3 regions of the Paenibacillus sp. FSL R5-0928 genome follow, and region 1 is predicted to be linked to each of the others. Evidence: riboswitches for the same ligand, from Rfam matches in the RefSeq annotation. Region 1 holds a riboswitch; each other region holds the start of a gene.
What was found. A riboswitch is a leader RNA that binds a small molecule or an ion and turns the genes downstream of it on or off. The one in region 1 is predicted to bind cyclic di-AMP.

Region 2: another riboswitch for cyclic di-AMP. It lies ahead of MKZ16_RS17365 (APC family permease); the one in region 1 lies ahead of MKZ16_RS26980 (TrkH family potassium uptake protein).
Region 3: another riboswitch for cyclic di-AMP. It lies ahead of MKZ16_RS02660 (hypothetical protein); the one in region 1 lies ahead of MKZ16_RS26980 (TrkH family potassium uptake protein).

The regions. Positions count from the first base shown of each region.
Region 1 covers NZ_CP150225.1:5,976,977-5,988,314, reverse strand. Annotated here, with positions in the region: gene dnaI (primosomal protein DnaI) at 1-498, shown strand, start outside; gene MKZ16_RS27000 (YqzM family protein) at 973-1,131, opposite strand; gene trxA (thioredoxin) at 1,485-1,802, shown strand; gene uvrC (excinuclease ABC subunit UvrC) at 1,924-3,876, shown strand; gene MKZ16_RS26985 (CPBP family intramembrane glutamic endopeptidase) at 3,975-5,651, opposite strand; cyclic di-AMP (ydaO/yuaA leader) riboswitch at 5,972-6,147, shown strand; gene MKZ16_RS26980 (TrkH family potassium uptake protein) at 6,212-7,570, shown strand; gene MKZ16_RS26975 (TrkA family potassium uptake protein) at 7,584-8,255, shown strand; gene MKZ16_RS26970 (LysR family transcriptional regulator) at 8,779-9,681, opposite strand; gene MKZ16_RS26965 (succinate dehydrogenase cytochrome b558 subunit) at 10,086-10,751, shown strand; gene sdhA (succinate dehydrogenase flavoprotein subunit) at 10,797-11,338, shown strand, end outside.
Region 2 covers NZ_CP150225.1:3,873,832-3,882,477, reverse strand. Annotated here, with positions in the region: gene MKZ16_RS17375 (DsbA family protein) at 157-873, shown strand; gene MKZ16_RS17370 (disulfide oxidoreductase) at 870-1,334, shown strand; cyclic di-AMP (ydaO/yuaA leader) riboswitch at 1,529-1,688, shown strand; gene MKZ16_RS17365 (APC family permease) at 1,813-3,630, shown strand; gene MKZ16_RS17360 (iron-hydroxamate ABC transporter substrate-binding protein) at 3,834-4,841, shown strand; gene MKZ16_RS17355 (iron ABC transporter permease) at 5,062-6,117, shown strand; gene MKZ16_RS17350 (iron ABC transporter permease) at 6,117-7,151, shown strand; gene MKZ16_RS17345 (ABC transporter ATP-binding protein) at 7,207-8,007, shown strand; gene murB (UDP-N-acetylmuramate dehydrogenase) at 8,160-8,646, shown strand, end outside.
Region 3 covers NZ_CP150225.1:590,221-601,558, forward strand. Annotated here, with positions in the region: gene MKZ16_RS02615 (hypothetical protein) at 142-309, opposite strand; gene MKZ16_RS02620 (hypothetical protein) at 837-1,565, shown strand; gene MKZ16_RS02625 (GntR family transcriptional regulator) at 1,627-2,022, shown strand; gene MKZ16_RS02630 (ABC transporter ATP-binding protein) at 2,042-2,971, shown strand; gene MKZ16_RS02635 (ATP-binding cassette domain-containing protein) at 2,976-3,878, shown strand; gene MKZ16_RS02640 (ABC transporter permease) at 3,871-5,151, shown strand; gene MKZ16_RS02645 (hypothetical protein) at 5,183-5,392, shown strand; gene MKZ16_RS02650 (hypothetical protein) at 5,854-6,285, opposite strand; gene MKZ16_RS02655 (hypothetical protein) at 6,347-6,868, opposite strand; gene MKZ16_RS02660 (hypothetical protein) at 6,883-7,437, opposite strand; cyclic di-AMP (ydaO/yuaA leader) riboswitch at 7,506-7,670, opposite strand; cyclic di-AMP (ydaO/yuaA leader) riboswitch at 8,090-8,279, shown strand; gene MKZ16_RS02665 (hypothetical protein) at 8,532-8,948, shown strand; gene kdpA (potassium-transporting ATPase subunit KdpA) at 9,165-10,841, shown strand; gene kdpB (potassium-transporting ATPase subunit KdpB) at 10,858-11,338, shown strand, end outside.

The DNA.
Region 1 (11,338 bases):
GATTATATCACCAGTGTTAAAGAGGAAGGCCTGACTTCACGCGGCATTTATTTACATGGCTCTTTCGGAACAGGCAAAACTTTTTTGATGTGTTATTTGCTGCATGAGCTTGCTGTTGCTGGATATACCGGAGTGATCGTATACATGCCAGACTTTATAGAGGACTTGAAATCGATCATGATGGATGGCCAGAAAATGAAGGAAACTGTCGATACGATGAAAAACTGTGATTTGCTTATTTTTGATGACATTGGTGCGGAAAATTTGAATCCTTGGGCTCGTGATCATGTACTTGGGGCGATCTTGAATTATCGGATGAACCGCAAACCAACCTTCTATACCTCGAATTATCCATTGGATGGCTTGGAGAAACATCTTAGCTTTACGAGCAAAGATGGTGAAGAGGTCTATAAAGGCCAACGACTAATGGATCGCATTGCTCCTTTTGTGGATGTGCTTCCACTGCATGGGGAGAATCAGCGAGGGGCCAATAGATAAGCTGGAATATTCATAATGTAAAATTTAAAAGAGCAGTGATTCCCCTTTTATTGGAGGATCGCTGCTCTTCGTTTTTTTAGTTATTCGAACTCAAACGCCGCTTTTTCCATGCTGCGAAGCAGGATCGCCGGAAGTCTTGAGTGTACTTTAATTGTCCAAACACACTTTCCGGTTGCAACATCTGGCGGGCATACTCACTCTGATCGATAATTAGGGAATACCTCCCTAAAATTCAGAGGTTTCTGCTCATTAGACTACTAATTAGGGAATATCTCCCTAAAAATGAACTGATTCGTCAGCGAAAATAGATATTCTCCCGATTATTAGGGAGGAATTCCCTGATTCTGTTCATTTATAGCAATTATCGGCTATAATCAGGGAGGTTTTCCCTCATTATTCTCAAAAAAAGAAGCCGTCCCATAAGTAGCATTCACTACTTTTGAGACAGCTTCTTTTTATTGTGCGATGATTCCTTTACTCCGAGAGAATGAATTTAAGGATGACCATTCCGAAAAAGACAACCGTCATAAACGTGGTCATTCCGAAAAATCCGGTCATTAAATCCCCAAGATCATTGCGGGGTTCTTCGTTGATATGTTCTCGTGGGTCCCGTACTTGCGCGTTAACATCCATAGTTTCTGCCTCCTTACAGGGACAAGCCCTGTATTGTTAGATGCAAATTGACATTAGTTTTATGAAATAAGTCATTGACAATTAATGCGCTTTCTTTAAGTATACCGAAATGCTGGGGAGGTTGTAAAGAAAAGAGTACGCAAAAAAATACATTGAAGGCAATATAATTGCGAGTGATATTTCACATATTCCATAAAGATATGTTATACTTGTAATGTGTCGGTAAGTGGTAATTTGGTTATCATATTACATGAAACAATTTATTAACTCATATTTCGGAGCAGCTTCCATGAACTAAGCTTTGGCTTAAGATGTGCGTAATGCTTCGCAAAACTTAAAGGAGGAACAATATCATGGCTATCGTGAACGTGTCTGACCAATCCTTCAGTAACGAAGTGGAAGGTCAAGGTACTGTAGTAGTAGACTTCTGGGCTCCTTGGTGTGGTCCTTGTAAAATGCTCGCTCCAATCTTGGATGAATTGTCCACAGAGCTGGGAGACGACGTGAAAATTGCAAAATTGAATGTGGATGAGAATCCGGAAACGGCTTCCCGTTTTGGTGTTATGAGTATCCCAACTCTGATCTTCTTCAAAGATGGTCAACCGGTAGATAAAGTTGTGGGACTGAACTCCAAAGAATCCCTGAAAAATATCGTAGCAAAACATCAATAATTGATAGATGCTACTGTTCGGGCCTCGGCCCTGCCACTCAGCGCCTTCGGTTCATTCCGGAGGCGTTTTGTGTGCTGAATGCCAACTAATCATGGGTCCAATTTAGCTGGAGGGGATCATTTTGGACAATATCCGCAATAAACTGGCACTACTACCCGATCTGCCTGGCTGCTATCTGATGAAGAATCAGGAAGGCACTATTATTTATGTGGGCAAAGCGAAGGTACTCAAGAATCGGGTGCGGTCTTATTTTACAGGCAGTCATAATGGTAAAACGCAGCGGCTTGTCGCTAATATTGCTGATTTCGAATACATCGTTACGTCCAGTAACATGGAAGCGCTCATTCTAGAGTGTAATCTGATTAAGAAACATATGCCGCGTTATAATGTGCTTTTGAAAGACGACAAGACATTTCCTTATATAAAAATAACGAATGAAACTCACCCGCGCCTTGAGGTTACACGCCGGGTGATTAAAGATAAAGCAAAATATTTTGGCCCTTATCCTAATGCTTATGCTGCTCAGCAGACAAAAAAGCTCCTAGATCGTATGTACCCGCTTCGTAAATGCGGTGTGATGCCAAAGGAGGTCTGTCTTTACTATCACATGGGCCAGTGTCTGGCACCGTGTGAGAAGGAGGTTCAGAAATCCGAGTATGAACAGATTACGCAGGATATCGCTGCTTTTCTAGGCGGAGGTCATGAGGCGGTTAAAAAGGATTTACAGCAAAAAATGCAGGAAGCTGCTGAGGAGTTATATTTTGAGCGGGCGAAGGAACTGCGGGATCAGATTATCCATATCGATGCATTGATGGAGAAGCAGAAGATCAACACTACAGATACTAAGGACCGGGATGTATTTGGTTATGCTGTAGACAAGGGATGGATGTGTGTACAGATTCTGTACATGAGACAAGGGAAGATGATTCAGCGCCATTCCTCCGTGTTCCCGTTCTATGGTGAAGCCTACAGTGACTTTATGTCTTATGTGACGCAGTATTATAGTGATAATCCCGCTTTGCCGCAGGAGATCCTGCTGCCGGATGTGCTCGATGAGGAGTCTCTGGCTAATAAAGAGAATAAACCCGAGATCGCCATAGCTGCTCCAGCAGAAGCGGATTTACAACAGGGTGAAGATACTCCTGAATCGGCTGAAGAGGCTGAGGCACGTGCGACGGCGGCGGAGGAAGCTGCGGCAGCAGGGATCGTGGATGCCGCTGGCGGTGCTTCCATTCTGCAGGAGTGGCTGGGCATTAAGGTGCTTGTGCCACAACGCGGTCTTAAGAAGCAGATGGTTGGCATGGCTTGTCAAAATGCAAGAGTGGCTATCGACGAGAAATTCCGGCTGATTGAACGGGATGAAGAGCGTACCTCTGGAGCAGCGATCAGCTTAGGCGAGAGCTTGGGGCTTGAACGCTTGAGCCGTATTGAGGCGTTTGATAACTCGAACATTCAGGGAACTAACCCGGTCTCAGCGATGGTTGTCTTCATTGATGGCAAGCCTGCACGAAAAGAGTATCGTAAATATAAGGTTCGTACGGTAGTGGGTGCGGATGATTATGGAACGATGCGCGAGGTCATTCGGCGGCGATATGAACGGGTATTGAAGGAGAATCTTCCGATACCGGATCTTATCGTGGTCGATGGCGGGAAAGGGCAAATCTCCTCTGCTATTGATATTCTGGAGAATGAGCTGGGATTATTCATTCCGGTCTGCGGCCTTGTTAAGGATGATAAGCATAAGACGGCTCAGCTTTTGGTTGGAGATCCGCCAGAACCTGTCGCGCTAGCCCGGGACAGTCAGGAATTTTACCTTTTGCAACGGATTCAGGATGAGGTCCATAGGTTCGCGATCACCTTCCACCGTGAACAGCGCGGGAAGTCCATGGTTACCTCCAAGCTGGACTCAATACCTGGTATAGGTGAGAAGCGCCGTAAAGCGCTGCTTAAGCATTTCGGATCGCTTAAGAAAATTAAAGAAGCCTCCGTGGATGATTTCCGTACACTTTCTATTGGAGAAAAGCTGGCAAGACAAATTCTTGATGCACTCAAGGACGAAGAGCCAACCTCATAGCAATGGTGACAAAAGAAAAAGGGTATCACAGCAGCGACTAAAGCTGCTATGATACCCTTTTTTAAATTTGGTTATAGGATGTACACTATTTTATTTTCTTAAATCAAAGAAGAAGGCTCCACCGGCTTAGTCTTCTGTGGTGGATTAAATCGATAGACGATGTAAGCGACTATGAACGGCATAATAATCGCGAAGATACCCGCGCCTACATTTACGCTCTCCTTCATAAAGATCAGCGTAGCGCCCATCAGGATGCTGTCAAACACGACGTGGCTGAACATGACAGCAATAAATCCGTAACGAAGGAAAATATAACTGAACAGCAGCCCGATTACGGTCAGCTCAATCGGACGGGAGCTGATGGGATAGATCGGATATAACGTATGGCCAAACGCCCAAACCAGCGTGGTGATCAAGCAAGCGACGAAAGTGTTCCGGAACACCTTTTTCAGCATAGGGATTCCGAAAAAGCGATAAATGGCTTCCTCAGATAAACCAGCGAGCCATGCGACGATAGGCAGAAGCCAAGCATATCTCATGTTATAAGGAGATTGGGTGGCGTCTGTAGTAGACCAATTGTGCAAGGTAAACGATAATATGATGAACATAACCGTCTGCACCCCTAGCAGAACGAAAGCCCAGATGTAACCAGCCCGGATACTATCCAACACATATTGTCCATAGCCGGGCTCTTTGGCGCGGGGCCAAGGGTTCATGCCTCCCTCTTTTCGCCATAGGCCATTGCCGCCCACTAAAGAGAAGTAGAGCAAGGAGGACATCAGCAGGCTGTATAAAGCATAAATGATAAACATAATGACAGAGGTAATCTGTGCTTCTAGCCCTTCGCCTGTTGATTCAGGCAGCATATTATAGGTGCTGATCATCATGATTACAAAATAGGCTGAGCTTAGGAATACTCCACGTTTAAAGGAAGTATGCTCTCTTCTAAGAATACTGTAGACGAGTGCCAGAATTCCTAAAATCAGTGTGGGTATACCGTAACCGAATAATGTTAGCTTTTCCGCTAAAGAGGTCTGTCCTTGTACGTAGGAGGTATGCCAAGCTGGTGCAGTGAATCCGGCATTAAAGCTGGATACCTGCTCTCCACTGAAATCAAAATAATAGTGCAATAAGGATTCGCCGACCTGAACAGTACTATCCGTATACACTAGCCCATGGCTTCCTGTATTCGATTCAATTTGTAGCTTGGCAGGATTTACTTCCCATTCCTGAAGCCAAGGACGAGCAAGATTCTCCTTCTGCGCTAGAGTGAGGTCAGCTCCCTTGTCCTCTTTTGCACCAACGGAAGCGATGCCTGACCCCTCTTCGGAGGCAACTTTTGCAGCCTTTGAGAAAGCGACAATCTTACCGTTATACATATTGAGGTCAACGATGATTTGCGGCTCTTGCTCCGCTGAAGGAGTAAGCGTTGCACGAAAGACATCAAAAGGATATTTTTGATCCAATTTTTTCTTGGTGTAGTCCTCCACAAGCTTCTCGCGAGACATATAACCATAAAAGGAAGAGTCCGTCTCGTAAAGTACATTCCATTGATCGTTTGGTGCTTCGGTGTAGTTGAGCTTATGTTCTGCAAATAATATGGCTTGGTCACGGGCTTCTGCCTTGCTAATGACGGTGGTATCTTCACCTGTAGGGCTACTAAGCAGTGAAGGGGAAATCTGAAACATAATAAATAGAATAAGACCGATAATGCCCGAGATGATGAGCCTCTTGGAGAGGGCACGTTGCTGTATGGGCTGGCCGACGGGATTCATGTAACGCCTCCTTGTTATGTACTGACAATATTATGTTCCATTATAGTATTAGTGCCTGGCTGGTTACAAAAAACATTATATGTTCTTTTTATGGGTAATAGAGATAGTATAGAATAGTCATGTGAATTTATACCATGAATTTTATCGTGTTCATTTGTGTACGAATGGTGAGAATCGGTGTAATTGCAGGGAAAACACGGAAAAGTGATGAGAAAAGGTACTCCTTTTGATGCAGTCTCTTTAAACCGCATTTTTTCATGTGAATGAGCATTAATTGTGTCTTTGTGAATTCACTAAATAACGTATATAATTTGTATGCAATTGTATAGTAGCCGAATTTCTGGTGAAAACGGGGGAACCATAAGAAGTGATGAAAAGTGGAGTATACAAGATAAATGGCACTTTCATCAGGGGTGAATTTCGTTCTGGGAACGAATAGGGCAGCCTGCACAGTCCGAATCCGTCAGCTAACCTCGTAGGCTAATTTACTGCAGGAACCAAGTTAGCATTGGTTTTCCAGTGCTTTTTTTGTTGGAATTTTTGATAAGAAGGTGAGCATAGTGGCTTCACAGTTTCGCAGGATTTCTGAATTTAAGTTTCTGAAGCTCTCGCCGCCGCAGATACTGGTGCTTGGTTTTGCATCGATTATTCTGATAGGGGCCTTGCTGCTTATGTTGCCCATTTCAAGCACAAGCGGGAATTCCGTGGAATTTATTGATGCATTATTTACTTCAACTTCGGCAACCTGTGTAACAGGGCTTGTTGTGCTGGATACCGGAACTTCGTTCACGATTTTTGGGAAAACCGTAATTATGATCCTAATCCAGATCGGCGGCTTAGGGTTTATGACCATGGCCACTCTATTTTCACTGGTGTTAAAGCGTAAAATATCTTTGCGGGACAGGCTAATCCTACAGGAAGCCATGAATCAAGGCTCTATGGAAGGAATTGTGCGACTGATCCGGAGAGTCCTTATATATTCTCTTGTCATAGAAGGCTGTGCCGCTTTGCTGCTGTCTATTCGCTGGGCTTTTGATATGCCGTTGGGAAAAGCGATTTATTATGGCATATTTCATGCGGTGTCTATGTTTAATAATGCGGGGTTCGATATTTTTGGGGATTTTCGCAGTTTAACTGATTATGTTTATGATCCGCTTGTGAATATTATTGTGATGTTTCTGATTGTCTCCGGCGGGATTGGTTTTATTGTAATGTCAGATCTGGTGGAGTTTCGGGTAACCCGCAGGCTGTCTCTACATAGTAAAGTTGTCCTGTCCACCAGTACAGGGCTGATTCTGATCGGAGCTTTGGTTATTTTTATATTCGAGTTTACTAACACTCGTACCCTGGGTTCACTGAATTTTGGCGGTAAAATATTATCGGCCTTCTTTCAATCCGTATCTCCCCGTACGGCTGGCGCGAACACAGTAGATATTGCTGGACTTCGGCAGGCTACACAATTTTTTATAGTGATTCTTATGTTTATTGGTGCTTCTCCAGGCTCAACGGGCGGCGGGATCAAGACAACAACCTTTACGATGATGATTGGTGCTGTTATTGCTATGCTGCGTGGACGGGAAGATGTTGTGTTGTTCCGTTATCGGCTGGCTCAAGAGCGCATCTACAAGGCATTAACGATCACACTGCTGGCTTTGTTGTTAATTGCCTCTGTGTCGATGATACTCTCCACAACTGAAGACAGTAATTTCTTGGCAATCTTGTTTGAGACGACCTCCGCCTTTGCTACGGTAGGACTGACTATGGGGCTAACTCCGGAACTGTCAGCGATCGGTAAGATTCTACTCTGTCTGACGATGTTTGCAGGTCGGCTAGGTCCACTAACCTTGGCGTATGCACTCGGTCCCAAACAGGGTAAACCACTGTATAAGTATCCTGAAGGTAAAATAATTATTGGATAGGAGTTAATTAGAAATGAAAGCACAGCAATTTGTAGTAATCGGCTTAGGTCGCTTCGGTTCAAGCCTGGCGCTTGAGCTGATGGAAATGGGCTACGAGGTGCTCGGCATTGACCACCATGAAGAACGCGTGGAGGAAATGAGCGATCAACTGACGCATACGGTAGTAGCAGATGCTACAGATGAGGGAATTATGCGCTCGCTTGGTGTACGGAACTTTGATTGTGGGATTGTTGCGATTGGTGACAATATGGAGAGAAGCATTCTGGCGGCCATTTTGTTGAAGGAGATTGGAGTTAAGCAAGTGGTGGCTAAGGCAATCTCCATCCTTCATGGCCGCGCTCTGTCGCGGCTGGGGGTTGATCGGGTTATTTTTCCGGAGCGGGATATGGGGATTCGTGTGGCACACCAGCTGGTGACGCCCAATTTGCTGGATTATATTGAACTGTCCAAGGATTATAAAATTGTCGAGCTGACCGTGCCATCCTGCATGAACGGCAGAAGCTTGTCCGATTTAAATACAAGAGCTAAATATGGCTGCAGCATTGTTGCCCTAAATAGGGAAAGCGGAATAATCGTCGCTCCAACTGCCCATGATTATTTAAGTGAAGGCGATGTTATGGTACTCATTGGTCCTAATGAAAGTATTGACCGTTTTGAGAGTGAAGTTGTGAACCAAGAATCATAGTAAAAGAAGCTGACTCAAAAGTAGTGAATTCTACTTGGGGGCAGCTTCTTTTTTATGGAGTAAAGAGTAGGAAAAGTAATGGATTTTACTATGCCATATGACTATAGATCACGCGTAGTGATCTGTGCTATTGGGGTGTGTGGTGGGCGAGTTACTAGGTGTGATATTCGTACGGCTGTAGTAGATGATTTGTGGTATCTGTGACAGTGGACTATGGGCGAGATGCGTTCTTTGTTTGTACGATGTACAGAGTGGGTGTGAACTAATTAGAGAAAACTTCCCTGAAAACAGCCGCTATTCGCTCTAAATAAACGAAATTAGGGAATTTCTCCCTAATAATTAGAGGGATTCCTTATTAGCTACTGAATCGGCCAAAAATTAGGGAAGTTTTCCCTAATTATAAGTCTTCTGAACAAAAATCTCTGAATTTTAGGGATAAATCCCCTAATCTTTCGATAAGTGCTTCACTTATTGCCTCATTTGGAGATCAATAGGTGCGCCCCTTGATTCATTTGGTCCGGCTTTACTGCTCACGTTCTGTCAGAAACATCTCTTCGGTTACTTGCACCAGACTGCGAGCCGCCGTGCTCATGCTTCCATCGTCACGGTAAATCAGGCAGGTGGTCCGTTGAGTCTGCTCCAGCTCCTTGATATGTAAGGACACCAGTCCGCCGCCGTTCAGCAGCTCTGGACGCAGATAAGACTTTGGCAGCAACGCAGCCGCTTTGACAGTCGGAAGCAGCCGCACGATGGCTTCGAAGGAGTCAATCTCCATGCGCACATCGGGATCAATCCCGCAGCGCTGGAATAGATCGTCCGTCAGGCGCCGGTACCAGGTCCCCTTTGAGAAGAGAATCATAGGCAGCCGGGATAGATTATCCATGGTTAGCTTGGAAGATAAATTTAAAGGATGCTGCTCTGAGACGACCAGTCGCAATTGATCCTCAAACAGAGAAATGCAGCGTAACCCAGGTTCTTGAATAGAGGAAGCGATCAGACCTACATCTGATTTCCCCTCACTAACTGAGGATACGATCTCATGCGTTCGGCCTGTAATCAGCTTCAGCTCTGCGGTCGGATATTTGTCCATATAAGCGTTAACCAGCGGCGGAAGCGTGGTCTGCAGTGAGGTAAGACTAGCCCCCAAGGTGACAAGCCTTGGCTCCCCCTCTTTGAATTTAGAAAGGGCTTCCAGAAACTTGGAACGCTGCTGCCGTTGTTCAAGCGCATAGGAATAAGTGAGACGCCCAACCTCGGTTAACTCCAGTCGTTTGCCATAACGATTAAACAGTGCGACCCCCAGACGTTCCTCGAGTTTAGAAATTTTGCGAGACAAGGCGGGCTGGGACAGATTGAGCTGGCGTGAGGCCCGGTTTAAGCTGGAATGTTCCACAACTGCTGCAAAAACATCTAAATCGTCAAACATATATTGAGGTTCCTCTCCTAGTGCGATGTATGATCAGTAGTGATGAAATTCATAGCCTTAAGGGTAACTGTTCTTATTACATAAGGAAAATCAGGTTATGTCGGAAAATGTTGTTTCGCTAAATGAGAATTATTATCATATAAAATCTATTCTTATGCGTTTATTGTATAACGTTTAATAATTAGATTGCAATTCCCTTATAAGCGAAAAAAGAGTAACATGAAAAGTGACACAAGATATTCACATTTTGTGAAAAATAAAACTAAGTCCGGTAAACTCTAGGATAACGGTAAATTAAGGAATTATGTCATTGGATTGTCAACGTTATCCTGTGTCAAATGTAGTTCCGGCGGTGAATACCCATTAATGAAAACGCTGTTTTAATCGGAAAGGGGTTACTTTGTATGAAAGGATTTTATTCCAGAAAGATTCATTCCTTGCTAGGCGTTATCCCACTTGGAGCCTTCTTCATTGAGCACATGATGACGAATTTTGCGGCTGTAGAGGGTGGCGCTTCCGGTTTCACTGACAGCGTGTTATGGCTGAACAGCTTACCGCTCGTCTTCTTCCTGGAATTGTTCGGTATATGGCTTCCTCTGCTGTACCATGGGGTATACGGACTTTATATTGCGTATCAATCCAAGCCGAACTTGAACCGTTTCAACATTGAAAGAAACTGGCGTTATACCCTGCAACGGATTACAGGTATTGTTACCTTTATCTTTATCGTCTGGCACTTGTTCCAAACACGGGTTCAGGTGGCAGTGGGTAATGTGGAGCACGAAGAATTAGGCGGTCTCATGCACGATATCGTGACTCAGCCACTTCTGCTGACACTGTATATTATCGGTATCGTTGCTGCATGCTTCCACTTCTCGAACGGTCTCTGGTCTTTCTTAATCAGCTGGGGAATTACCGTCGGTCCTCGTGCACAGCGGGTATCTTCTTACCTCTGTCTTGGCATATTTGTCTTAGTAACGTTCATGTTCCTGATTTCGCTGGTTACTTTCCGTGACAGTGAATTTCAAACTGCAGCAACTATTGCCCAGTCCATAAAGACCTTCATTTAATTTAAGAATCCTTTCTGATATTTTCGATAAAAGGAGTGAACTATCATGGCAACATCCGATATCATTATCGTGGGCGGCGGTCTGGCCGGCTTGATGGCTACCATCAAGGCAGCGGAAGCTGGTGCGCATGTCCATTTATTCTCATTAGTTCCTGTAAAAAGATCACACTCCGTATGCGCGCAAGGCGGCATCAATGGCGCGGTAAATACAAAAGGTGAGGGCGACTCCCCTTGGGAGCATTTTGACGACACTGTCTATGGCGGTGACTTTTTGGCGAATCAGCCGCCGGTTAAGGCGATGTGTGAAGCTGCGCCAGGTATCATTCACCTTATGGACCGGATGGGCGTTATGTTCAACCGCACACCGGAAGGTCTGCTCGATTTCCGTCGTTTCGGCGGAACGAAGCGGCACCGTACAGCTTTTGCCGGCGCGACAACAGGCCAACAGCTGCTGTACGCGTTGGATGAGCAGGTGCGCCGCTGGGAATCTGAAGGTCTCGTAACTAAACGCGAGAACTGGGAGTTCCTTTCGGCTATCATCGACGACGAAGGTGTATGCCGCGGCATCAGTGCCCAGAATCTTAAGAC
Region 2 (8,646 bases), 2.1 Mb from region 1:
TTGGAGTCACGCTGTTTTTTTTGACTATACTGTTTGCCAAAAAGAGATTAATAATTATATAATTTTAAATGTATATGATAAAAACTACATTAGTCCCTAGAGGACAGAAAGGAATTCTCCTTGAGTAAACCTAAAAAAAGTCCAAATGTTCCCCAGTTGAGCAAACAAGAGAAACGACGGGTAGAACAGGAGCAACAGAAGCAGAAAACGAGAATTTTAGTTATTAGTTCAATAGCTGTAGTAGTTATCATTTTTGTTGGATTGTTTATGTTAGCTTCGAAAGATGCAGCAAAGAATGTCTCTACAGGAGAACCGGTAGAATTCAATTACAGTGAGCTACCTAGGATTGGTAATGAGGATGCACCTGTTAAGCTTGTTGAATTTGGCGATTTCAAATGTCCAGCTTGTTCCCAGTTTGCTGGCTCCATGAAACCGAAAATTGTTCAAGATTTTGTCAACGAGGGAAAAGCAGCTCTTTACTTTGTAAATATGGCTTTCGTTGGTCCTGACTCTGAGACAGCTTCACTAGCTGCATTGTCTGTATACCATCAGAATAAGGATGAATTCTGGAAGTTCTATGATGCTGTATATGCGCAGCAAGGGGATGAGAGCGACGAATGGGCCACTGAGGATTTCTTGATAAGCCTTGCTGAAAAAGAGAAATTAGCGATCGATTACGATCTGTTGCGTAAAGACATCCAAGAGAAAACTTATGCAGATGAGCTGAAGAAAGACATTCAGTTGGCAACTGACGCAGGCGTGACAACTACGCCTTCGCTCTACATTAATGGGGTGAAAACGGCTGAACCTTTCGATATTGAAGCGATTACATCTGAAATTAATACCGCCGCAAAAGCAGTGGAGGCAAAGTGACAAAATTCCTATCTTTTTGCAAGCGTAACTGCCTCTATCTGGCCTGGTTTGTCTCTTTGGTTGCTGTAGCTGGTAGCTTGTATTTAAGTGAAGTCTTGAAATATGAACCTTGTAAGCTTTGCTGGTTTCAGCGGATTTTTATGTATCCGCAGTTATTTTTGTTGGGAATTGCCACTTTCCGTGGAGATAAGCGCATCATTCCTTATGTGCTTCCATTAAGTTTGATTGGTGGCAGTATCTCAATCTATCATTATGCGGAACAGAAGATTCCAGCGTTAAGTAAAGTTCTACCTTGTACAATTGGTGTTCCTTGTAATAAAGATTACTTGAACTACTTCGGATTTATTACGATTCCTTTGTTAGCTTTAATCGCTTTTGCTCTAATTAGTCTCCTTCTTTGGTATGGACGTAAGGAAGAAGAAATGATTGAAGTAGATGCAGAGGAGAGCTTAGGATTTTAGTTTTCGCTTTGGAAGTTACAAAAAAGCTGAAAAGGTATTAAAATCACGGGCTAGAGGGATAATTGAAGATAATGAAAGAGAGCATCCAATAAGACGCTATATTTGAGCTTATTGGATGTTTTTTCATTCTTTTTTCATTTTTTTCAACGCTTTACTGTAGGCACTTTGTAGACTAATATTAGACCTTGTGAGAAGTTGAATATGCGCTGAATTTTCTTAGGAAAAACGGGGGAACCAAACTTGGCATTCATGCCAATGGGGTGAATCGGAACCGGGTCGAACAGACCTGTACCGTAGGGCTATAACCACAGCCCGAATCCGCCAGCTAACCTCGTAAGCAAGGTGGGAAAATGACCATGCATAAGCATGCGGATCATTTCCGTATGCTTATTTTTGTGTCTGCATTTATGAAATCCACCGATGAAAACAGCGCACGGAAATTCCGTTTCAGCTCCCAAAGAAAGGAACTGTATCCACCATGGTAAGCAAGGTAAAACGACTATTGATCGGACGTCCGATGAAGTCGAATGAACTCGATCATGAAAAGTTATCCAAGGTTAAAGCACTGGCTGTCCTGTCTTCTGATGCGCTCTCGTCTGTAGCCTACGGAACGGAACAAATACTGATTGTACTGGTGGCTGCCGGGTTTACTGCCATCTGGTATTCCCTGCCAATTGCATTAGCCGTATTGGGCCTGCTGGCCATCCTGATTTTATCCTATCGGCAGACGATTTTTGCTTATCCGCAAGGAGGCGGAGCTTATATCGTAGCCAAGAGCAATCTTGGTATTCCGACAGGGCTGCTCGCTGGGGGTTCATTATTGGTGGATTACATTCTTACCGTAGCGGTTAGTGCCTCGGCAGGGACGGATGCGATCACATCGGCTTTTCCAAGTCTTCATAATCATACTGTTCTCATCGCTGTATCTGTTATCGTTCTATTAACAATCATTAATCTTCGCGGAGTGACTGAATCGGCTTCGTTCATCGCAATTCCAGTGTATTTGTTTGTGGTTTCGATTGTTGTTCTGATTATCTCCGGTATCGTTAAATATGCAATGGGTGGCGCGCATGCGAATGTTCCTGAAATAGGCAGCGCCGTATCTAATGTAAGTTTGTTTCTACTATTAAAAGCGTTTAGCTCTGGTTGTTCAGCCCTAACGGGGGTTGAGGCCGTATCTAATGCGATCCCAAACTTTAAAGCACCGGCTGAGAAGAATGCAGCCAAGACGCTAATGATCATGGGACTTATCCTTGGCTTTATGTTTACCGGAATCACTGTGCTGGCGTATTGGTATGGTATTGTGCCAGATGAAAAGGCTACGGTTGTCTCTCAGATCGCTGAATCGACCTTTGGCCGTGGCGGATTGTACTTTTTCATTCAAGGGATTACAGCAGTGATTTTGTTCTTGGCAGCTAATACAGCATATTCAGCGTTTCCGCTGCTTGCCTTTATGTTTGCAAAAGATAAATATCTGCCACATGCATTTATGGTCCGTGGTGACCGCCTGGGCTTCTCAAATGGCATTATTTTTCTAGGAGTTATGTCTATCATACTTGTGGCTGCATTCCATGGGAATACGGAAGGTTTGATTCCACTTTATGCGGTAGGCGTGTTCATTCCTTTTACCTTATCCCAACTGGGGATGATGGTGCATTGGATCAAAACAAGACCTGCTGGATGGGTGAAAAGATTTGTTGTAAATACCATCGGTATGTTGACTACATTGACGATTACGCTTATATTTATCATTACTAAATTCTCGAGCGTATGGATGGCATTCATTTTCTTACCTGCTGTAATGTTCGTGTTCCACCGTATTCATAAGCACTATTTGAACACTGCGGATCAACTGCGTATATGTCCGGCTACTGATAAACCTATAATTAAAGGAAGTACTGTAGTTGTTCCTGTTGCAGGGGTTACACGTGCCGTATTACATTCCATCAGCTATGCGAAGTCTCTAACAGATAATGTTGTTGCTGTGTATGTAGGCTTTGATGAAGAAGACATTCATAAGATGGAGCAACGGTGGGAGGAATGGAATCCAGGCGTACGCCTGATTGTACTTCGCTCCAGATATCGTAGTATCATTCGTCCGTTAGTGAAGTTTATCGATACGGTTGAGTGGAAGACAGCTGCGACGGATCACATCACGATTCTGATTCCACAGTTTATTACCAAACATTGGTGGCAAGCCGTGCTTCATAATCAGACCAGCTTTTTAATCCGCTCGTATCTAATGAATCAAAAGGACGTTGTAGTAGCGACTGTCCCTTATCATTTAAATAAATAAGTAGAAGATTAAAGATGAGGTTATATCCGGAACGTTCGGAATATAACCTCTTTTGTATTTTATATGAAGGAAATTGTTGCAAATCCACAGAATTTGAAATTTATATGTTGACACAGAGAATGAGAATCAATATCATTTAAAAGTGAAGCAGAGGTAAAGGTCACCTTTGAATATCAAAGCAGTTACATATAGGAGGGTTTTTAATGTTTTGGCTTAACAGAAAAAGATCAGGAAGCATGAAAGTGACAATGAGCGGACTAATAGTGATGACGCTATTACTTTCCGCTTGTGGTAATAATAATGCTGAAAGTTCATCAAATGCAGGAACAGCGCCTACAACAGCTCCTACAGCAGAATCTACAGAGGCACCTGCTGCTCCTAAGACATTAACAGATGCAATGGGCCATGAAGTAACGATTCCGGCTAATCCACAGCGCGTCCTGGGTTCATATTTGGAAGACTCATTGGTAACTCTGGGTGTGACTCCAGTAGCTCAATGGTCAGTTACAAATGGCGTTCAGGATTATCTGGCCACTGAATTGAAGGATGTTCCTACAATTAGTTACGATCTTCCGTTAGAGGCTGTAACCAGCTTTGCTCCGGATCTTATTATCATCCCATCGGAGTCTTCTGTTCAGAACGGGATTTACGATCAGTTGAATAAGATTGCACCCACTTATGTAATTGGGGATGAACTAAATCAAGATTGGCGCAAATCTTTGCTCAAGATTGGTGAGATTTTGAACAAAACCCCTGAAGCAGAAAAAGCCATTAAAGATTATGATGTTAAAGCAGCGGCTGCGAAAGAACAGCTTGCAGGAGCTATTGGACAAGAGTCCGCGGCTATTCTATGGTTGGTGCAAAAAAACTTCTATATTGTAGACGAAACCCGCAGCAGTGGTGCTGTATTATATACAGACCTTGGCGTAAAGCTTCCTAACTTAGTAACAGAGATCCCAGTAGGAACAAGAGCAACTTGGAATCCGATCTCGCTAGAGAAGCTTTCTGAGCTGACCGCAGATCATATTTTCCTTGTAAATAGTGATAAGACTGAGGGTTCGGAGATCTTAGATAGTGCAATTTGGAAGGGCATCCCAGCTGTAAAAGCTGGAAATGTGCATGAAATGAGCTCAACAAGCAGCTGGCTTTACAGTGGTGCGAACGCTGGCAGCAAAATCATTGACGATGTGCTAAAAAGTCTTGTGAAATAAAAGTCGTAATTCACCATGAATGAGACTGATCATTTCGGTGGGGAAGGGCGTGCAGATCAAGTATCTCGTGATACAAAGATCTGCACCATTTTTTTATAAACCAATCCCATATTACGGAAAAATCGTTCCTGCAATTGTACAACATAAATATTTTTGCGATAATGAGAATGATTGTTGTTATCATATAAACCATTGTAACTATTGAATAAGGAGACAACCCATGGTTTTACCCTCAGATTTCGCAAATCGTATTAACAATGAACCCAAAAAAGCTCTACATACCCGACCGGCAGCTGCCATTGGTATTCTTATTTTTGGACTTGCTGCCATTGCCTTCGGATTGGCACTTTCGGTCTCAGTGGGTGCGGCAGATATCAAGTTAGCTACAGTATGGGAAGCTATATTTCATTTCAATCCAGATTTACAAAAACATCAGGTGATTAGAGAACTGCGATTTCCACGTGCTATTGCTGGCGCCTTAGTCGGTGCTTGCTTCGCAGTAGCAGGGGCTATCATGCAGGGGATGACAAGAAACCCGCTTGCGGATTCAGGGCTGTTAGGCTTGAATGCAGGAGCAGGAGTAGCGCTGGCAATAGTATTTGCTTTTGCACCCTCACTCTCATTCACTTCACTAATGTTGTATTGCTTTATCGGTGCCGCTGTGGCCTCTTTTATCGTATTCGGAATCGGTTCGCTTTCTTTTAATGGCCTGACCCCCTTGCGATTGACACTAGCAGGTTCGGCAGTTAGTGCTTTATTGGTTGCTATTAGTCAGGGAGTAGCTATTCTTTTCAACTTATCTCAGGATATAGCCTTCTGGTTAGCCGGTGGGATGGGGGGAGCTAGCTGGACTCAGATCAAGATTATATTCCCTTGGGTGGCCGTGGCCTTAATTGCAGCGATGATGTTATCACGATCCGTTACATTGCTCAGCTTAGGAAGAGAAGTTGCGGTTGGTCTGGGGCAGCGGACAAGGTTAGTTCAGTTGGCATGTATGATTGTTGTGGTTATCTTAGCTGGAAGTGCGGTTTCAACGGTTGGCCCGATTGCTTTTATAGGACTAATTATTCCACATGTTACACGTTATTTCGTTGGAGTGGACTACCGCTGGATTATACCTTGCTCGGCTGTTCTGGGGAGCTTATTGATTATCTTTGCAGATATTGCCGCAAGAATGATAAATGCACCGTATGAGACACCGCTAGGAGCCTTAATTGCCATCATCGGCGTACCTTTCTTTATTTATTTAGCGAGTAAGCGGAAGGGGGAGCTGTAATGCCCAAAATAACCCTTACTCCAGATGAAAAAGAACGCCGTACACGCGCCCTAACGGTGTTATCGCTCCTTGCTATACTGATCGTCGTGGTGTTTATAGTCAGTATGAATACAGGGTTTATGCGTCTATCCCCACTGGAGGTATTACATACACTGCTGGGTGATGGAACACATCAGCAAAAGCTTATTTTATTTGATTTCAGATTACCCCGCATCGTAATTTCATTGTTAGTTGGAGCGGGCTTTGCAGTATCAGGCTGTATTCTACAAAGTCTCGCACGTAATGCACTCGCTGAACCGGCTACGCTGGGCATAAGTGCTGGTGCAGGTTTTGCGGTAATCATTTTTATCTCGTTCTTTCCGGCTACAACAGCAGCTCCGGTATTTGTCTTGCCTCTCCTAGCGCTTGGTGGGGCTGGCCTGACCGCAGCTTTAATCTATATTCTTGCCTACCGAAAGGCAGATGGTCTGTCTCCTACAAGGCTGATCCTTATCGGGATTGCGGTCGCTGCAGGAATCAATGCTTGCCAGCTTGTATTGGCACTTAGGCTTGATCCTAATAATTATCAATTTGTAGCTACTTGGATCGCCGGGAAAATATGGGGTGGGGATTGGAGATTCGTCCTTGCTTTGCTGCCTTGGATCGCGATTCTGTTACCGTTCGCTTTCTATAAAGCCCGGGTTCTAAATGTATTGAATCTAGGAGACCATACTTCATTAGGTCTAGGAATGCGTGTGGAGAAGGAACGTATTCTCCTTCTGGTAACAGCCGTAGCGCTTGCCGGCTCCTGCGTCGCAGTAAGCGGAGGTATTGGCTTCGTCGGCCTGATAGCACCACACCTGGCTCGCAGGCTCGTGGGACCCCGTCATCAAGTGTTATTGCCTGCTAGTGCTTTGACAGGGGCGCTTCTTATGATTACCGCTGATACCATCGGCAGATGGGTGTTGCAACCTGCGGAAGTTCCGACTGGCATTGTGGTTGCGATTATTGGCGCACCTTACTTTTTATATTTACTCGCCAAGTCTAAAGCGTAAATTAGTTCATACTTAGGAGCATAGCTCCATAAAACTTTTAAGGGAGTTGTAGATCATGTCAGAACGTTTGAATACAGAAGAATTAAGTATTGGGTATGCAGAGGCTACTATAGTTAAAGGATTGAACTTGTCTATCCCTACGGGAAAAATCACCGCACTAGTGGGCGCTAACGGCTCCGGTAAATCTACAATCCTCAAAACGATGGCCCGGATTATGAAGCCGAAGAGTGGCACCGTAATGCTGGACGGCAAATCGATCCATAACTTTTCAACTAAAGAGGTTGCTAGGCAGCTAGCGATTCTACCGCAGAACCCAACGGCTCCTGACGGTCTGACGGTATCTGAGCTGGTCAGCTACGGTCGTTTCCCTCATCAAAAGGGATTTGGCACGATGACCGCTGAGGATCGCAACATCATCTCCAACGCCATCTCTGTTACGGGCATGGAATCTTTTCATGATCGCCCTATTGACCGTCTCTCAGGTGGACAACGTCAACGCGCATGGATCGCTATGGCGTTAGCTCAAGAAACAGATATTTTATTCCTTGACGAGCCTACAACCTTCCTAGATATGGCGCATCAGCTCGAAGTTCTTCAGCTATTGCAAAAGCTGAATGAGGAAGAAGGCCGTACCATCATCATGGTCGTGCATGATTTGAATCATGCTACTCGTTATGCGCAGCATATGGTAGCGATTAAGTCCGGTACTGTGGTTAGCGAAGGCTCACCTACTGAGGTTATGACACCAGATGTATTGCGGGAAGTGTTTGGAATTGAAGCGGATATCGTTCCGGATCCACGTACGGGTGTGCCACTGTGTCTTCCTTACGAGCTTGCTGCCTATAAAGCTGTGTAATTTTATCATCTAAAATCATACAACGAACAGGCTCCCGTCATTGACAAGGGAGCCTGTTCGTTGTTACAGTTGTGGTTGCCTACAATTTCATAATAACTCTTTAAAATAGATCAAGGACCATCATTTATACATGGTTAAAGGAGCATGAAAACATGAATATTGACAAAATTCAAGATGACCTAGAGCAGTTAATGACTGCAGGAATAGTGAAAAGTCATGAGAATTTAAAAGATCACGTGTACACTAAAATGGGCGGCAAAGCTGATATTTTGGCTGCACCAGCTACTTATGATGAAATTCAAAAGATCGTTACATATGCAGAACAAAATGGGATAACCCTTACGGTACTTGGGAATGGCTCCAATGTGATTATCCGTGATGGAGGTGTACGTGGGATCGTTCTGCAAACGGCAGGACTGACCGAAATGGGGATTCGCGACAATCTCTTATATGCGCAATGTGGTGCCAAAATAATTGATGTTTCCAGATATGCACTTGATAAGGAGCTTACGGGTCTTGAGTTCGCCTGTGGCATTCCAGGAACAGTTGGTGGAGCGCTCTATATGAACGCAGGTGCTTATGGCGGTGAGATCAAAGATGTCCTGCATAGTGCACTAGCTATAAATAAGAACGGGCAAT
Region 3 (11,338 bases), 1.8 Mb from region 1:
ACCTCCCTGAAAATGAACGAAATTAGCTAAAAAAGGCCATAATTAGGGAAATCCTCCCTAAAATTGAATGGAATTAACCCAATAACAGAGTAATAGCTGAATTTTTAGGGAGGAATTCCCTAAAAGCTCGTAATCTAAGCTCTATTTGGCTGATTTTAGGGAGTTTTTCCCTAATGTTTCTATTCCGTCCGGCAGTCGCCCATATCCCACACCTGAAACTGCACTAGCAGCCGAAACGGTATCCCACACCTGAAACCTGAACCAGTCAGCAGCCGAATCAGCACCCCGCATCTGAAATTGCACCGGCATCCGAACCAGCACCCCACCCTCGAAACCGGACCATCCGCCGCGCCCGCATCATACCCCCGAACTAGCATCCCACATCCGAAACCCCACCCTCACTCGAACCCGAACCTGAACCACTATCCGCCCCGATACTCACCACCCGCCTCCTTCAACACACATCACACCAACACGTTGCATAGAAGCAGAGAGTGAGCTCTTACTAATTCATTCCACTGAATGAATTATCTAATAAACTCAATTATCCCAGTTACATTCGCCCCGTAGAATTCCCCCTCAATTCCCCCTCAATTCTCCCTCATTGTAGTTAATCTCAATAAATAAGCGGTACCTAACGTCTGAGAGTATCTCCATAAACTTGAAGTATGAGGTTGCCCAAACCTCCTATTTCTTTTGAATAATTTCCAGTTACAGGATTGACAATGTAAAATTAAGGTCATATACTGTGTATATAGATATATACAGTAAGCACAGGGATATGAACACCTGCTTCTGCTAGACGCTGAAGACATTGTAAAGCGAGGTTAGCATTGATGAAAACATTAAAAGATTCATGGTTTATGTTGCGCTCTGATTTTCGCGGAGACAAATTAAAAATATTAGGGACCCTCGTAATAACAGTTGTTTTTATGAGTTATCTTGGTGGACTGACTAGCCTGATAGCAAATGATGTACTAGGTGAGCAGGATCGGACGATGCTAGCGGATTTCTTATTTCTCTCCTTTATCCCCTTATTGGGATTAACATTCTCTCGCCGCTCCATGAAATATTGGAGTGAAGACTCTTACACAAAAATGTTGGTTTACTTACGGACTTTACCGATTCCAGCTGCAGTAATATTATCGCGGAGGAAACTTCAGGGTGTGGGCTCCTTTACACTAAATGGTACGTTATTCTTCGGTATTATTTACTTGTTAGGAGAGAATTTCCGGACAGAACTGGCGGTTCCTTCGTATATAGCTTTTGCGATTACTTGGCTCGGCTTCGGATTCATGGTCTCGGGTCTATATATTTTTATTGAATATCTTTTTAGCGGCAAAGCTTATCTATGGCTAACATTGCTTATCGTAGTTTTATCGTGGGCAACATCGTTCCTAGTTACACTGGGCGGAGGCAGTTTGTTCTTATACAGTATCTCCTATTCCAAGGAGTGGGGGTTGTTATCTCCGATCATGTGGGGGTCACTTCTGCTGGGGACAATATCTGTGCAATTATTCTCTAAATGGACTATACATCGGCTGAAAAGTCGCAATCTCGTATAAAAAATCGGAAATGGCAAGGACTGCGCTCTAGCACGCTAGAGTGGAAGGCGAGGTGTAAATAATGTGGATACCGGTACAAATCAACGAAAATAGTGCAGAGCCCCTCTATCATCAAATAGAGACTCAGCTTAGATCATTAATCATTAGCGGAGTCATTACAGAAGGTACGCTGCTGCCCTCAATTCGTGAGTTCGCAGGAGATCTGAAATGCAGTGTAATTACCGTGCGGCGGGTATATCAGGATCTGGAGAACGAAGGTTTGCTGCGAACGCGACAAGGAACAGGTACCTTTGTATCCCATGTAGGTGACGGAGCAATGGAAGAATATAAACGGGAAACGGTTGGCAAAGCACTTGAAAGTGCAGTGGATATCGGCCGATCGGTACATTGCAGCAAGGATGAACTTGAACAGATTTTTATGGAGATTGTAGAACGCAAGTATAGAGAAAAGGATTGAGAGGGGGGCGCTTACTCATATGGTACAGATGGCTATAGAATTGCGGAATGTACTTAAACGGCGGCGAAACAAGACGATAGGGCCGCTGACCCTGAATATGCCTAAAGGATATATTACAGCTTTGGTAGGTCAGAATGGTTCCGGCAAAAGCACACTGCTGAATCTGCTGATGCAGCTGACTAATCCAGAGGAAGGCGAGATATATTGGTTTGAGAACAGGTATGATAGCGGGTTGTCTCTGGAGCTTCGCCAGACCATTGCCTATGTTCCTGAAACGTCAATTACTGAGGAGAACCACTGGAATGCAGAGGAGGCAGCTCGATTTCGGAAGTATTGGTATCCAAATTGGGACGATCAATATTTTCAGGAGCTGATGGATCGCTTGGAGGTTCCGTATCATATGAGACTTTCGAAGATGTCTAAAGGGGAGCGCCGGAAATTCGAAATTGCTGCAGCACTTGCGGCGCGGCCAAGTCTGCTGCTATTGGATGAACCTTCATCAGGTCTTGATCCTTTTGCCTGGAAGATTATGATCGAGACACTTCGTAAATATATGGATGAGAACAACGCAACGATCATCATCTCCACACACATTGTGGATGAGGTGCGGCGGCTGGCGGATTATATCGTCCTTATGCATCGGGGAGAACTGCTGGGCATGGCTGAAAAAGACAGTCTGTTCGGTGCTTGGACCGAGGTTTGGGTGAATGCTGCGGATGAAGAGGAGCTTGCGGAGTTATCGGCTGAGTTGCCAGGAGGCTTGCACTTTACAATGGATACACCGGGTGTAGCTTCTTTTATCATAGAACAATTTTCTGAAAACGAGAAACGCATTCATAACTTGGGCGTAAAGGTTATCAAGAGCCGCAGTTTGGAACTGGACGAAATATTAAGTTTATGGACACAGGGTCATCGTCCTATTCTAATTGACCACAAGAGAGGGGACTAGAGAAATGGAAGCCTTAAAGCTAGAAAGTGTAGTTAAGCAATATGGAGAAAAAACCGCAGTAAACGGAATTAACCTAACTGTAGGTAAAGGGGAAATTTACGGATTACTGGGGGCGAACGGCGCGGGAAAAACAACCACGATGCGTATGGTACTCGGCCTAATCTACCCTGATGAGGGCAAAATTTTGTATAACGGGAAGCCTTTCAACAGTGAACTGCAGCAACTTATGGGTTATCTGCCCGAAGAACGCGGACTATATCCTAAGGTGAAGATCAGCGATCAAATCGTTTACTTAGCCCGCCTGCGTGGAATGTCAGCTAGTGATGCAGATAAGAGCTTGCGCTATTGGCTGGATCGATTTGAGGTTCCGGATTATTACAATAAAAAGATAGAAGAGCTTTCCAAAGGAAATCAGCAAAAAATGGGCTTTATCGCCGCTGTCGTTCATAAACCGCAGATTCTGATTCTAGATGAAGCTTTCAGCGGGCTGGACCCAGTAAACGTGGAGCTGCTGAAAGATACGGTCAAAGAATTGCGTGATTCGGGAACAAGTATCCTTTTCTCTACGCACCGGATGGAGCATGTAGAAGAGCTATGCCGTAACATTACGATTCTCGATCGTTCCAATACGGTCGTTCAAGGGGATATCCGCACGATCAAGAATGGCTACCCGCGGGAAGAAGTATTGCTGCGTACAGCTAATGAGGTAAAAGGTCTGGAGTCCATCGCAGGCGTTACAGCAGTGAAACGGCTGGAGCGTGGGTATCTGTTATCGATCAGTGAGATCGGTGCAGCACAGCGTATTTTACAGCAGGCGATAGCACAGGGTGAAGTGGAGCATTTTGAAATCAAGGAACCTACGTTAAACCAAATCTTTATCAGAGCGGTGGGTGAATCTAATGAATAAGATGGGGACAATTATCGGCTTTACCTTTAAAAATAAAGTTAGAACGAAATCATTTATGATTACTACTTTGATTCTAGTATTATTGCTCAGCATAGGGATGAATCTTCCCTATATCATCGATCAGTTTAAGGGTGATTCGGCCAAAAGTGAAGTTACTCAAATTGCTGTGATTGCTGAAGAGGGAAATCAGGTTGCAGAATTGTTGAAGGCTTATACTGCCCCAGAGGGCATGCCACAGGCTAAGATAGTACAATATGCTTCTGCGGATGATGCCGAGTTAAAGAAAGCATTAGATGAAGAGACAGTAGAAGGTTATGTTACTTTTGCAGAACCTACTGGTGAAGGGCTTCCACCCGTTACTTATCACAGTAATGATGGAGAACTAAACGGAGATGTTCAAGTTTATCTTCAAAATGCACTTCAGCAAGCAAACACACAATTCATCGTTGGCGACAAGCTGACCTCTGAACAGATTGCTGCAATGTCAACACCAGTGCAGATTACTACACAACAGCTTAACGCAGGCGGTGGCAGTGAAAGCTCTCAGGAGGACACTCCGGCCATTAACTACATTATCGTATATGCCATGCTTATGTTGTTCTTTATGTCCATTATGATGACAGGCAACATGATTGCCGCTGAGATAACCTCTGAGAAAAGCTCGCGGATTATGGAGATTCTCATTACAAGTGCCTCACCTTTAGCGCAAATGTTCGGTAAAGTTATCGGTGTTTTCCTAGTAGGAATATTGCAAATTGGGATCTTTGTCGCAGCGATCGTCGTCAATTTGACGCTCCCGCATAACGCAACCGTATTGGCTGACTTTGATCTCGATTTAGGCCAGCTCAATATTAACTTGCTGCTCTATGGATTTGTCTTGTATGTATTAGGTTACTTCCTCTATGCCTTGATGTATGCGGCTGTAGGTTCGATTGTCAGCCGTACGGAGGATCTCGGCCAGGCGGTAATGCCAATCATGATGTTAGGCTTCGTGGCGTTCTATGTTCCACTGTTCAGTATCTCCAATGCGGATACTCTAGTGGTTAAGATAGCGAGTTATGTACCTTTCACTTCACCATTGACGATGCTGCTCCGAATTGGTGTCGGTGAGGTGGCGATCTGGCAAGTCATTGTATCGCTGCTGATCCTGCTTGTGACTACCTTCATCTTCGGATGGCTGGCAGCCAAGATCTATCGTACCGGCGTACTGATGTACGGCAAACGCCCAAGTATTAAAGAAATCAGAAAAGCAATGAAAGCATACAAGATCTAAGAAGGCCTCATATAACTTTTAAGGAGTGCTAATGATGTCTACAAGCGAACAATATACCATTATGCTTTTAATGAGTTCGGTATCACTGGCTTCGGTTAGTAGAATGCTTCCGGATGGCTCCACTTTTATGAATTTCGTTCAAGGCGTATTGACCGGTGTTGCTATAGTGGGGATGTTGGCAGGATTGTGGATGTACAGTAAGGCGCGTAAGAGTAAGGCGCGTAAGAGTAAGGCACAATAGTAGGTACTGAATTTTCGGGGGGATCCTAACAGCCATTTATGGTTGCTGGGATATCCCCGTTTTTGCGTTGGCAATCTCTTTGTATACGAGCTGATATAGCTAACGGACCCAGCAACACTTAAATGCAACAATCATCGAGATTTGGCAAGATATCGGACACAATAGTCGCTATTGGCATGAAAAACAGTGAATTAGTAGCTCTTTTAACCAAATAGTTGCACTGGAGTCCGATACTATGCTCAAAAGGCGATAAACGTGCAAATAACGATATCTGGGTCCGTAAGCCTTGCCTTGGTGGAAGATGATTAGGGCCTGCTTTAAGACGATCCGAGACGCTCATCGCTCGGGATTTCTACTGGAGTCCGAACGCCGGCCAAATTTGAGGAAAAGCTTCAATTAAAGGCTCCTGAGTCCGTTAGATGCTTCATGCGCTTAAAGATCGTCTGAATTCTAGTCAGTGACTAAATTATAGAAAGATTTGCGCTCGTTCGTATATCCGCTTGGTCGGTCATCTGCTCCCGTACAGCTCTAAGCTGTGCTTTCAGTGCAGGAACACTTTTTTGCAGAATAATGCTTATTTGAGAAAGAGGCAGCTTTAAGCCGTACCACAATACCTTCACAAGCTGTTCCTCCCAAGGTAATCCCTTAGCCGATAGAAGAGAGCGCCGGGCAAAAGAATCAGCACACTGGCGAATACAAGTGCGGTAAGCGTGGATAGAGAATAACTGAGGGTCGAAGTTATCCTGACGATATATTTTATGAAGCTCTGTGAAGGTGCGGATAGTAACCTTGTCTGCCTCATTAGATTGTTCTAATAACATGGAACTGAGTACGTAGACTTCATTAGTATACTTTTGAACACACTCTGCAAATTTAGCACTGTAGGTGGACACGGGAGGTAAGGGGTCAGGCATGGTGAACACGATCCTTTCAGAATGAGAGATTTGCTTGAATCTATAATATAGAAAAGTAAGAGATGGATTTATTGATAAGATCGGCGGTGTCTGGTTCCGGGCAACTGTGTTTCTGCTGGGAGGCAGTGGATAAAGCTTTGGAAGGTTTGTAGTAGAGCCGTTCACTTCTGGAATTGCTCCCCCCAGCTGCAACACTGTACAGACGCCCTTGCTGAATATGCCCAGCCAAGGATTTACCCTGGAGCTTGGCCTTTAAATCCTGCAAAGCACCCTGAACTAGCTCAAGCTTAACCTGCTCCCAATCTGAACCTTCGCGGCGGACCTTATCCAGCGCTTCCTCAAGACGGCAATGACAGATAGCCCGTAAAAAAGAACTCCATTTAATGAGATCGAAATTTTTGGTGTTGGCAGAGATTAGACAAGCCCCCCAACTGCAACCTCCCTTACAGGTGAGCTTCAGAATACCATAACGGCAGCCTTCAGCCCCTTCCATTCCATAGTGAATAGGCTCGGGTTCATCCAATACAAATACTTCAATGCGGGATAGTCTGCGCTGGTCCATAGTAGGGTTCCTCCTTAGATTTCCAAAAGCTTTAAGTCTACATGATGAGTGACACTAGCCTTTTCTACACAAGCGAGCATTTCCATTTTATTCTCACAGACTGCGGTATGCTCTAGCCATAGTCGGAACTTCTCTTTCCGTATAACAGATAGATGTAAGGGAAAGGTGCTGCGGGATCTCAAGACATACCAACCGGCGCTTACATCTTTCCAAGGCTCCTTGAAGGCTGTAAACCACGGGAGTTTTTGATGCGATGACCAATCCTGCTGCTGTTGTTGTTCTCGAATTTTTTTATATATTTCATATACAATCTTAGAGTCTAAACAGTCTTTACAAGAAGAAGGTGTACTGAATTGGCGAAGGGCTTGGATCTGGTTCTGGCCAAATGCATAACCTACAATGTACCTGTGATTATTTTCTTCGAACCACAAGGCCCCGAAACAAACGTAATTTAGACTTATCGGCTCAAGCAGCCCTTGATGTATCCCTAAATAATAGTGCTTCAAAACATTCACCCCATCCAGCGTGCTATCACCTAATAGGCTCAGGTAACGCAAAAACCGCAGCAAGAGGAGGACCTCTGCTGCGGTTTTGGATTACAGGCAGATATACCTGGGCCAAAGCGTGGCGGATCAAGGGTCTCTCTCTTTACGCTTACGAGGTTAGCTGTCGGATTCGGACGGTGAGAGTCGCCCTACCTATTGAGACTTACGCAGTCTCCTTTGGATTCACCCCAAGTAGGCCAGGTGGCCTGATGGTTCCCCCGTTCCCTGCGAATGCAGGAACTCAGCGTTGATTGTTTTTCATGAATTAGATTCAACCCGAATCATACTCTTTTCAAGATTTTCTGTAAAAAACGGAAAATGTTCTTTTAGAGCGATTTTAACCATATCCTGCCGACTACGACTGAAAAACGAGGTAAATAGGTATTTATGGCGTGTTATCGCGCCTCTTTCTCGCTCAACCTCAGCTTCTTGCGTTTCAACCTATAAAGGGAATTTGCAGTATTTTCACCCTAAAAAGGTGAATAAAATCACATGGGTTATAGATAGCGATTAAACGCTCGAAACTCGAGTAAACAAGAGATATAGAGAGATTAGATATCAAGTAAGCGCTATCTAATGGGAAAATAGTTTTTAATTTGCATTATTTTGGCATCATTCAGGTTTTACAAGTCTTCGTGCATAAGAGTATGATTACTCCTGTTTCAACGACAATCGAATATTTGATCCGCTTAATTTCCGATAAGGAAAGCGGGGGAACCAACAATCGGCAGCCGATGTGAGAGTCGGAAGCTGATTATGGGGTGAATCCTGTAGAGGGTGCGAGTGAGCTCGCATCTATACAGGTAGGGCGACTCTCACCGCCCGAATCCGACAGCTAACCTCGTAAGCGTATGGAGAGAGGATGAGTGCAATGTGACCGCTAGCGAGCCACAGAGGAGATCCTTTGTGGCTTTTTGCTGTGCTCTTAGAAGCAAAGCATTTATGGAGGCCTCCCCCAAGAGGTCGCTAAATTCATCATTAGCGGTATTTGTAAGGCAGCGTCTAATGACGTGACACAACCGAGCTTTAGGTTGTGCCCGAAAATGACGATAGGTCAACATCCTTTCGGAGATTTTCGTTGCCTCCTTGTTGTAAATGAGCAGGAGGAGAAAAAAGAGATGACGGATCAGAATGAATATGTGCTTGTATGTGCGCCTACAAAGGCGGGAGAACATTTCATTAAACTTCTGAAGTTCAGGGGTATTAAGATGGCGGGATTAACCAACAATCTGGCTGAGAAAGCTTTACTAGAGGAGCTCGGAATCGAGCGGGTTATTCTAGTGGATACCCGCCATCAGAGCACTTGGTTTCGCCCATCGTTCCCGGTAGGCAGGGTATATCTGTTTGAGAGCAGCTTTCCGCTTTGCTGCCGCTATATTCAGATGTGCCGTACCTGGACGACACAGCCAATTTTTGTGATTACAAGTTCTATAAATCCTAGATTGGTCTATAAAAGACTTGGTGCGAGCTATGTAATCTATTCCCATAGTGGTGATGCTGATTTTCTAATCGATAGATCACCTCATCAAGGATAATGGAAGGAGTGCGGAAGATATGATGGATCTGTATATGGTGGCTTCGTTAGCTGTAATTTACGGGTTATTTTATGGCTTTATGCGCTGGTGCGCAGGTGTAGTTGAGGATACGGGGAGGGATAAGCTGTGATTCTAGTAATCGCTGTTACCCTACTGTTGTTTATATATCTGGTTTACGCGTTGATTCATCCTGAGAAATTTTAAGGAGGGGCATTCATGGGCATTTTGCAAATAGTCGTCGTAATTGTAATTCTCATCTTGTTGGTCAAGCCGATGGGGACGTATTTATATCATGTATTTTCTAACGAACCGAATCGTACGGATCGCTGGTTTGCAGGCACAGAGAAAGGTATTTATAAGCTGATCGGCCTGAAAAAACGGGACGGAATGTCCTGGAAGAAGTATGCACTCAGCTTTGTTTTAACTAATATCGTACTGGTTGCTTTCAGTTATATTTTTCTAAGATTACAGCGGGGATTGCCGCTGAACCCGAATGGAATTGCCGATATGGAACAGACGCTTTCATTTAATACGGTGATCAGCTTTATGACCAATACGAACCTGCAGCATTATAGCGGGGAGACGGGACTATCGTATTTTTCACAAATGGCAGTCATCACGATGATGATGTTCACGTCTGCAGCGAGCGGATTTTCTGTTGCGGTTGCTTTTGTCAGAGGGATTACAGGACAGAAATCAGTCGGGAATTTTTTTGAGGACTTCGTAAAAGCACATATTCGTGTATTCATTCCATTAGCTCTGCTAGTTTCATTGGTGCTGGTAGGATTGCATGTGCCACAAACGCTCAAGCCATCGCTTGAGGTCACTACACTCGAAGGGCAGACGCAACAAATCGCTATCGGTCCAGTCGCTTCTTTGGAGTCAATTAAACACTTAGGTACGAATGGTGGCGGCTTCTTCGGAGCCAATTCAGCGCATCCTTTTGAGAACCCTAATCCACTTACGAACGTTCTGGAGATTCTCTCTATGTGGATGTTGCCAGCCTCTTTGCCATATATGTACGGGTTGTTCGCTAAGAACAAACGTCAGGGCTGGGTGATTTTCACAGCAATGATGACCTTGTTCGTTCTGCTGCTGGGGCTGAATTATTATGCGGAAACTAAAGGGAATCCCGCTATTAATGCGCTGGGGATCGAGTCTTCGCAAGGCAGCATGGAAGGTAAAGAGGTACGTTTTGGGATCCCGCAATCTTCTCTGTTCACTTCGGTAACAACGGCAGCTACGACAGGTAGTGTTAACAATATGCATGATACGCTGACACCGCTGGGTGGCATTACCCCTCTGGCCCTAATGATGCTCAATAACGTCTTCGGGGGAAAAGGTGTAGGACTAATCAATATGCTGATGTATGCCATCATGGGCGTCTTCTTATGTGGACTAATGGTTGGCAGAACACCAGAGTTTCTCGGGCGAAAGATAGAAGCCAAGGAGATGAAGCTGATTGCGATTGCTATCCTTGTGCATCCGTTCATTATCCTTGTACCAACAGCAGGTGCGTTCTTAACGGGCTTGGGCAACGGTTCCATCACGAATCCCGGATTCCATGGACTTAGCCAAGTGTTATATGAATATGTCTCTTCTGCCGCGAACAATGGTTCAGGATTTGAAGGGCTTGCGGACAATACCACCTTTTGGAATGTTACAACCGGGATCGTAATGCTGCTTGGCCGTTATGTCTCTATAATCGCAATGCTGGCAGTTGCAGGTTCACTGATCCAGAAGAAGCCGGTTCCTGAGACGATTGGCACATTCCGCACAGACAATGGTCTGTTCACCGGAATTCTGATTGGTACGGTAGTGATTATCGGTGCGCTGACGTTTCTGCCGGTCATTGTGCTCGGCCCGATTGCAGAATATTTGACCTTACGGTAGGAAGAGGGAGAACAAGATGAGTACTGTAAAAAGAAAAAAGCTGCTGACGGGACCCATACTCCTAAGCGCTGTAAAGGATAGCTTTATTAAGCTTAACCCGGTGACGTTAATCAAAAATCCGGTCATGTTCGTAGTCGAAATCGGCACGATTATTGTATTGCTTATGGTACTGGCCCCCGGATATTTTAATGCAGAGAAATCGGTAGGCTTCAATATCACGGTGTTGTTCATTCTGTTATTCACAGTGCTGTTTGCCAACTTCGCTGAAGCGCTGGCTGAAGGCCGCGGGAAGGCCCAGGCGGATTCGCTTAAGAAAACGAAACAGGATATCACAGCTAATAAGCTCGTTGGAGGGTCTGTGAAGACCGTTTCTTCCTCCGAGCTGCGGAAAGGAGATATCGTGATCGTCAGTCAGGGAGAACTTATCCCTGGCGATGGTGAAGTGATTGAAGGGCTGGCCTCCGTAGATGAATCGGCAATTACAGGTGAATCTGCAC